2 regions of the Shewanella donghaensis genome follow, and region 2 is predicted to be linked to the other one. Evidence: predicted binding sites of a transcription regulator. Region 2 holds the regulator's gene; the other holds the start of a gene.
The links. The regulator ArgR, encoded in region 2, controls arginine synthesis, uptake and breakdown. The targets are predictions, from matches to a motif close to ANTGAATANNTATTCANT.
Positions count from the first base shown of each region.

Region 1: the regulator ArgR is predicted to act here: its motif matches at 1,956-1,973, upstream of FPK91_RS08105 (OadG family protein).

Region 1 covers NZ_CP041783.1:1,891,064-1,895,282, reverse strand. Annotated here, with positions in the region: gene csrA (carbon storage regulator CsrA) at 118-321, shown strand; tRNA gene FPK91_RS08140 (tRNA-Ser) at 548-639, shown strand; tRNA gene FPK91_RS08135 (tRNA-Arg) at 661-737, shown strand; tRNA gene FPK91_RS08130 (tRNA-Arg) at 770-846, shown strand; tRNA gene FPK91_RS08125 (tRNA-Arg) at 880-956, shown strand; tRNA gene FPK91_RS08120 (tRNA-Arg) at 978-1,054, shown strand; tRNA gene FPK91_RS08115 (tRNA-Ser) at 1,061-1,152, shown strand; tRNA gene FPK91_RS08110 (tRNA-Arg) at 1,221-1,297, shown strand; gene FPK91_RS08105 (OadG family protein) at 2,106-2,345, shown strand; gene oadA (sodium-extruding oxaloacetate decarboxylase subunit alpha) at 2,363-4,141, shown strand; gene FPK91_RS08095 (sodium ion-translocating decarboxylase subunit beta) at 4,150-4,219, shown strand, end outside.
Region 2 covers NZ_CP041783.1:4,113,055-4,117,273, reverse strand. Annotated here, with positions in the region: gene FPK91_RS17565 (SDR family NAD(P)-dependent oxidoreductase) at 1-513, shown strand, start outside; gene mdh (malate dehydrogenase) at 665-1,600, opposite strand; gene argR (transcriptional regulator ArgR) at 1,905-2,375, shown strand; gene FPK91_RS17545 (Dyp-type peroxidase) at 2,542-3,480, opposite strand; gene FPK91_RS17540 (ABC transporter ATP-binding protein) at 3,590-4,219, opposite strand, start outside.

The DNA of each region.
Region 1 (4,219 bases), 2.2 Mb from region 2:
TTAAATATTTTATAGATTTAGTGTCGTCACTAATTATTTGTATTAAGCTAACTATATTAAACGCGCATATTACGGATAGAAGCTTGTGTATGCTGATTGGACTAAAGGAGCAATCGAATGCTGATTTTGACTCGCCGTGTTGGCGAAACATTAATGATAGGTGATGAAGTTACAGTTACTGTACTAGGTGTTAAAGGTAACCAAGTACGTATCGGTGTAAACGCACCTAAAGAAGTATCAGTTCACCGCGAAGAAATTTATCAACGTATCCAGTCTGAAAAATCTGGTAATACGACACCTGAAGATGGTGGCAATTTCTGATAAATCAGACATTGTAAGTGCATTACTATCAAAGCCAGCGAAAGCTGGCTTTGTTGTTTTTGAACCCTGGTGATTGTTTGCCTCAATAAACACAAAATTTTTGTGGTGAATTTGTGATTATTGTGGCTTAACCCATCAATATGCTTAAAAACAGTTCAAATGAATATAAGATGCTGAAAAAGGTTTGACTTATTTTCGGCAAACAGTAATATGTGCGCCAAGAAACGGAGAGGTGGCCGAGTGGCCGAAGGCGCTCCCCTGCTAAGGGAGTATGGGCGTTAAATCCCATCGAGGGTTCGAATCCCTCCCTCTCCGCCATTTCTTAAAATAGTAAACGATGCGGATGTAGCTCAGCTGGATAGAGTACCTGGCTACGAACCAGGCGGTCGGAGGTTCGACTCCTCCCATCCGCACCATTTTCTATTTTTGTGTTTAGATTTTTTAATGAGCGGATGTAGCTCAGCTGGATAGAGTACCTGGCTACGAACCAGGCGGTCGGAGGTTCGACTCCTCCCATCCGCACCATTAAATCATTTAAAAGCTTCAAATTTTATATATGCGGATGTAGCTCAGCTGGATAGAGTACCTGGCTACGAACCAGGCGGTCGGAGGTTCGACTCCTCCCATCCGCACCATATAAAATTGTACCTAATTATGCGGATGTAGCTCAGCTGGATAGAGTACCTGGCTACGAACCAGGCGGTCGGAGGTTCGACTCCTCCCATCCGCACCATAATTAGGAGAGGTGGCCGAGTGGCCGAAGGCGCTCCCCTGCTAAGGGAGTATGGGCGTTAAATCCCATCGAGGGTTCGAATCCCTCCCTCTCCGCCATTATTTGCATATTTTAGATATGCAACTAAGCTCAATTAGCACTGAGTATAGCGTTATAGAAAAGTTTTGCGGATGTAGCTCAGCTGGATAGAGTACCTGGCTACGAACCAGGCGGTCGGAGGTTCGACTCCTCCCATCCGCACCAGCATTAGAGAATGCCCTGTAGTTATCTGCAGGGCATTTTTTATGCCTGTAATTTATGTCTGTCTCCAGTTTAGTTTTATCATTATGGAAGACATGGCTAGAATTAGATTACTCATGTCCTTGAATGGGTCGATTTAGTCATATATCGCATTAACCCCATACTTTTATAATGGATTATACGAATTCACTGCTTAAGCTCATTTTTAGCTTCTATAAATGCTATCTAGCTTCTATTCAACAGCAATAATTGACAGATAGTGCACCATTCTCTAGTACCTCCTACTCTCTATACAAAAATCAGACCTCGATTTAGTCATATTTTTTGAGTTTTGCTACATATTTATTCTAAAAGTAAGTTTTGCACTGCTTTGGGGAATTTAGCTGTTCTGAATTCTGATATCTCTTTTTAGATAGAAGCAGTCTTAATCTTGTCATTTTCGGACTAAAGTCATCATATTTAAATAATTCTCAGTAAATCGTTAATTTTTTTGAGATATTCTTACCTAGGTTCTGATTATATTATTATTTTTGGTCTGACCAATTTACAAAGTAATGGATAAATTGTTATAGATTAGTTATATTTTTCGTCGAAGAAGAATTTTAGACCACTTTTACAGTTGGCCTGATGGTTTTGTATTGTATAAAAATGCATATTGAACATTGAATAAATATTCTTTTTTATTGATATGAGACGATTTGCAATATATTGGTGCAAAACCTTTATGCACATAAAGAATACATCGACGTAGAGACATTAGAACTGATCCTGTGTGCAATCACTGATTGAACATAATGACAAGAGAGGATTTATGACATCAATATCTGAGCAATTATTGGATGCCCTAGGCGTGATGATAATGGGAATGAGCTTAGTATTTATATTTTTAAGCATGTTAATTATCGGCATTAACATTGTCGCCAGATTATGTAAGTCAGAAAGTCAGCCTGTTGTAGCAAATGTGCCTTCATCCGCACCGGCTTCAACTCTTGATCCTAAGTTGGTAGCAGCCATTACTTCTGCTATCCATCAGTATCGTGCCAAAGATTAAATAGTTTAGGAGTTATCATGAGCAAGCCTTTAGCGTTAACAGATGTAGTATTACGAGACGCCCATCAGTCTATTTTAGCCACACGCTTACGATTAGACGATATGTTACCTATCGCTCCTTTACTGGATAAAATTGGTTTTTGGTCTTTAGAATCATGGGGTGGAGCGACTTTTGATTCATGTATCCGTTATCTTGGTGAGGATCCGTGGGATCGCATCAGAGAACTTAAAAAAGCGATGCCAAATACACCGCAGCAAATGTTGCTACGTGGTCAGAATTTATTAGGTTACCGCCATTACGCTGATGATGTGGTAACTCGTTTTGTTGAGCGTGCTCATACTAACGGTGTCGATGTATTCCGAATTTTTGATGCTATGAACGATGTACGCAATCTAGAAACTGCGGTTAAAGCGGTTAAACAAGTTGGCGGCCACGCACAAGGCACTATCTCATTTACAAGCAGCCCAGTTCATACTGTTGATACTTGGGTTGATATGGCGAAAAACCTTGAAGACATGGGTTGTGATTCTTTATGTATTAAAGACATGGCAGGTTTACTTAAACCAATGCAAGCCTATGATCTTATTAGCCGTTTAAAATCTCAAACAGACTTAACCATATCAATGCATTGTCATGCGACGACAGGTTTAAGCACAGCTACGTATCAAAAAGCCATTGAAGCAGGTGTTGATGTCCTTGATACCGCAATTTCAACCATGAGTCAGACTTACGGTCATTCAGCGACAGAAACATTAGTGGCGATGGCAGAGGATTCAGGTCGTGACACTGGTTATGATATGGCTGCCTTAGAAGAGATTGCTGCGTACTTCAGAGAGGTTCGTAAGAAGTATGCACGTTTTGAAGGTGCCTTGAAGGGGATTGATTCACGCATCCTAAGAGCTCAAGTACCTGGTGGCATGTTAACCAACATGGAAAACCAGCTTAAAGAGCAAGGCGCAGCTGATAAAATGGATGAGGTTTTAGAAGAGATTCCTCGTGTTCGTGAAGATTTAGGTTTCTTACCATTGGTTACCCCAACATCACAAATTGTAGGCACTCAGTCTGTCATCAACGTGTTGATGGGCGAGCGTTATAAAACGCTCGCTAAAGAAACTGAAGGCGTACTTAAAGGCGAGTATGGTGCGACTCCAGCTCCCGTTAATGCAGAGCTTCAAGCACGAGTGTTAAATGGTGCTGAAGCGATTACTTGTCGTCCTGCGGACTTAATTGCCCCTGAGTTAGATAAGTTGCGCAAAGAGCTTGCTGAAATAGCGGCAAAAGACGGTATTAAGCTTGCTGCTGAAACTGATGACGATGTGATGACTTATGCGTTATTTAACCAAATTGGTCTTAAGTTTCTGACCAATCGTGGTAATGCAGATGCATTTGAACCTGTTCCTAGTGCAGACGATATGGTTGTGCCAGCCGCTAAAGCTGAGAAGGGCGCAGAAACCTACACGGTGAATGTTCAAGGACAAAGTTTTGTTGTTGAAGTCAGTGAAGGCGGTGACATCAGTCAAATTGTCCCTTCTTCAACGGCTGTAACATCGACTCCTGCAGCTGCACCTGTTAGCAATGAAATTAAAGCAACCATGAATGCACCACTGTCAGGTAATATTTTCAAAGTTTTAGTCAATGACGGTGATCATGTTAATGAAGGTGATGTTGTTATTATCCTTGAAGCAATGAAGATGGAAACAGAAGTCCGCGCTGAAACAACAGGTTTTATTAGAAATATTTCAGTTAAGCAAGGTGATGCTGTTTCAGTTGGTTCGCCATTGTTAGCGTTAGCGTAGGAGATAGCATGGAAGGATTACTGGCCTTTTGGTCTGAGACAGGTATTGCTAACTTCGCACCTGATCAAATATTTATGA
Region 2 (4,219 bases):
GCCCCCGAAAAGCGCTTGGAAGATTTTGACCCTATAGCAATGCAGGCTCTGTTTGAGTCAAATACCATTACCCCTATGCTGTGGTTACAACATCTTGTCAAACTCGCCAATGGTAAACAACCTTGTATTATCAATATACTCAGCGCACGCGTTGGCAGTATTAGTGATAACCGTTTAGGGGGTTGGTATAGCTATCGCGCCTCCAAGGCCGCACTTAATATGCTAATTAAAACCACCGCTATTGAATACGCTCGCCGTGCTAAAAACGTTAAATTAATCGCGTTCCATCCGGGCACCACAGACACCGCATTATCCAAACCTTTTCAGGCTAACGTGCCAAGTGGAAAATTGTTCTCCACTGAGTTCGTGGCGTCGCAATTACTTAATATCAATAAGGCGATTAAAGAAATGGATAACGATAAGCATAGAGATGAACAAGCTGATTTAGACAGTATTAGCTTCGATGGACAAGCCAGTTTTATTGATTGGCAAGGTAAACAGATCAGTTGGTAAAAGCAGCTTGCTATAAACAGTTTTTGGCACTGTGATTTGATGAAAACACCGTTATTCATCATTAAGCACTAAGCACTAAGCGACACAAACAAAAATGCGAAGCCTGAGGCTTCGCATTTTTAATGGTAAAGATTAAATCACTAAGCTCAACTTACTTAACGAACTCAACACCAAGTTTGATATCTGCGTTTAATGTATCAAGCATTGCATCACGTGCATTAGCTTCAAATGCGCTAACGTCACCGTATGCTAATACTTTTTCTACGCCGTTCTTACCTAGTACAACAGGTTGTGCGAAGAATTCTGCATGTTCACTGCCGCCATCTACGTAAGCACATTCAACAACGTTAGCTTCGCCTTGCAAGCCGCGAACTAAAGATAGACCAAAGCGACATGCCGCTTGACCCATAGAAAGAGTCGCGCTACCGCCACCGGCTTTAGCTTCAACAACTTCAGTACCTGCATTCTGGATACGTGTAGTCAGTGCTGCAACTTCTTCATCAGTAAAGCTTACGCCTTCAACTTGAGAAAGAAGTGGAAGAATAGTCACGCCACTGTGGCCACCGATAACGTTGATGTTTACATCAGCAACGTTTAGACCTTTAAGATCAGCGATGAAAGTTTCAGAGCGGATAACATCCAGTGTAGTCACACCGAATAAACGGTTTTTGTCGTAAACACCTGCTTTTTTAAGTACTTCAGCAGCAATAGCCACTGTAGTATTAACCGGGTTAGTGATCACACCAATTAATGCTTTAGGACAAGTCGCCGCTACTTTTTCAATAAGGTTACGTACGATACCAGCATTGATATTGAATAAATCTGAACGATCCATACCAGGCTTACGAGCAACACCAGCAGAGATAAGAACAACATCAGCACCAACAAGTGCATCAGTAGGATCTTGACCAGCAAAACCAGTCACTTCAACATCTGTAGGGATGTGGCTTAAATCGACAGCGACACCTGGTGTAACAGGAGCAATGTCATACAGAGACAACTTTGAGCCTGCAGGAAGTTGAGTTTTTAATAGTAAAGCTAGGGCCTGGCCAATACCGCCAGCAGCACCAAGTACAGCTACTTTCATAATTATCTCCAATAACGTTCTAGTGTTTAACTTCTCAATTTATGATTCGCAGTCTGTGACATAGATCATATTTCTTGTGGCGTCACATTACTGCATCACGAGCATAATTTCAATTATCCCTTAGTAGATCCTTATTCTATGATATGTATAAAAATAGTGACTATTTAGGTACCTAAAGCTCAGAGTGAATTTTTATTCACGAATTTAGCTTATTTCTTGACTTAGTTCGTTTAACTATTCAAAATGAGCATGTTTTTTGAATATAATCTATTCTTTTTGAAAATTACTATAAGACGAAAAAAATATGCCAGCGACGAAGAATCAGGATGAACTTGTAAAGACGTTTAAGTCGATTTTAAAGGAAGAACGCTTTGGTAGCCAAAGTGAAATAGTGAACGCGCTGCAAGGTGAAGGTTTTGGCAATATTAACCAGTCAAAAGTCTCTCGTATGCTTAGCAAGTTTGGTGCTGTTCGAACCCGTAATGCTAAGCAAGAGATGGTTTATTGCTTGCCTGCTGAATTAGGTGTGCCAACTGCCGGAAGTCCAGTTAAAAACCTGGTACTCGATGTTGATCATAACCAAGCGATGATAGTGGTAAGAACCAGCCCTGGTGCTGCACAGCTTATTGCGAGATTACTCGACTCAATAGGCAAGCCTGAAGGTATCCTGGGTACGATTGCCGGTGATGACACTATCTTTATTTGCCCATCTAGTATCAAAACTATTGACGATACGTTAGAAACGGTTAAGTCATTATTCGGTTTTACTGATTAGCAGTTGCAGATAACAACCCGATAATTATTATTATTTCAGTTTGAAGCTAAATTTACTTTCAAACTGAAAACAAAAAAGCAATGCCGAGGCATTGCTTTTTTTTATGGCTTATTCTTATTAAAAATTAACTTTATATAACGTCATTTTTAATAAAAATTGCTTTAAATTAATCGCGTGCGTAGTTTGCTAAAAAATCCAGCGAAGGCGCAAAGAATGATGAACCAGCAACAGCTTTAGTAAACTGCATTAGGTGATCATGATTACCATGACCATCCCCATGTACCATACTTCGAAGCATTTCTTCAAAATTGGTTGGAGTACGGCAAGTAGAAATAAAGATTAGCCCTTGTTCTTTAAGCGAACCAAACGGCATACTTTGTCTCAAGATTTCCATCGAGTTACCTTGATCATCTTTAAGGTTTACACGCTTAATATGACTGGTTAATGGCTTATCTTCAGAAGCATATTCAATATCATCTTGCTTGGTACGCCCGATGATATCTTCTTGTTTCTTCTGCGGTAAACGATTCCATTTACTCAGGTTATGGGCAAATTTTTGCACATGGATATAACTGCCACCTTTGAAGCTAACATCTTCTTCACCCACTAAAGCCACTTCTTGACGATTACGGCCTTTCGGGTTTTCAGTGCCATCAACAAAACCAGTAAGATCACGGCTATCCATAAAGCGGAAACCACGTTCTTCTTCAATTAGCTCAACTAAGCCTTCAAACATTTGGTTAATTTCGTTGGCCACCAAATGCAGGATATCGTAGCGGTCACAACGGATATGGATAAAAAGATCATACTCAATCGCTGGCGCGTCACGGTTACCTTCTTGCATTGCAGGAAAAGGACGTAAATTATTTGGTCGCTGGTCGCTAAAAAGGGTATCCCAATAATTGGCGCCTATTGCAACGAAGCCGTTGAAAGCACTATCAGTATATTGATCAGTGAGTTCATAAATATATTGAGCAACATTAGCTAAGCAAGGGCGTAATTGAGCTTCGATACCGTCATTTGCATTAAACATCAAGTAGACACTATGCAAATTACCTTCAGCACAAACACCTAACTGTTCGCGTGGCATATTTTGAGTTTCCATGTTGGAATCAATCACCTTTATCAAATATAAGATTATTTGATTGTAAGGTAATTGAGCAATTAATTCCTTGTGCTCAAGACCAATTATTTACCAATTTTGATATTGGTCACTAAAAAATGACTAATGGATGTGGTGCAATTGATAAATTTACTTTTTGACCTAATGTCAGTTCGGTTAATTGACTTCGTACTTCGAGCGTTTGTTGTCCTACCTTAACCCAATAATGACAAATTGTACCGAGGAAACGACGCTCAACAATTTCACCATGACCTTGAGAAGCAGGTTGAAGATCAATTTGTTGCGGTCGAAGCAGCAATTGCCCTTGATAATTTGATGCTTGGCTAACGGGTTTAGTGCTTTCAATCAGCCCCAGAATTGATGACACCTGCAATTGGCTTTTAACCGTTACAGTTAAGTAATTACCTGCCCCTAAAAACTCAGCGACATAACGCTCTTTAGGTTCGCCATATAATGTTTCAGCCAAACCATGTTGTATGATGGCGCCATCTTTAAACAATGCTAACTTGTCAGCAAATACAAAAGCTTCATCTTTACTGTGGGTAACAAATACCGCACTCACATTACGCTGCTTTAGAATCTGTCTTATTTCTAACATCATTTCATTTCTGACTTGTGCATCAATGTTAGAAAAAGGCTCATCAAGTAGCAGCAATTCAGGCTCATAAGCTAATGAGCGGGCAATAGAGACTCTTTGCTGTTGACCACCCGATAACTCATG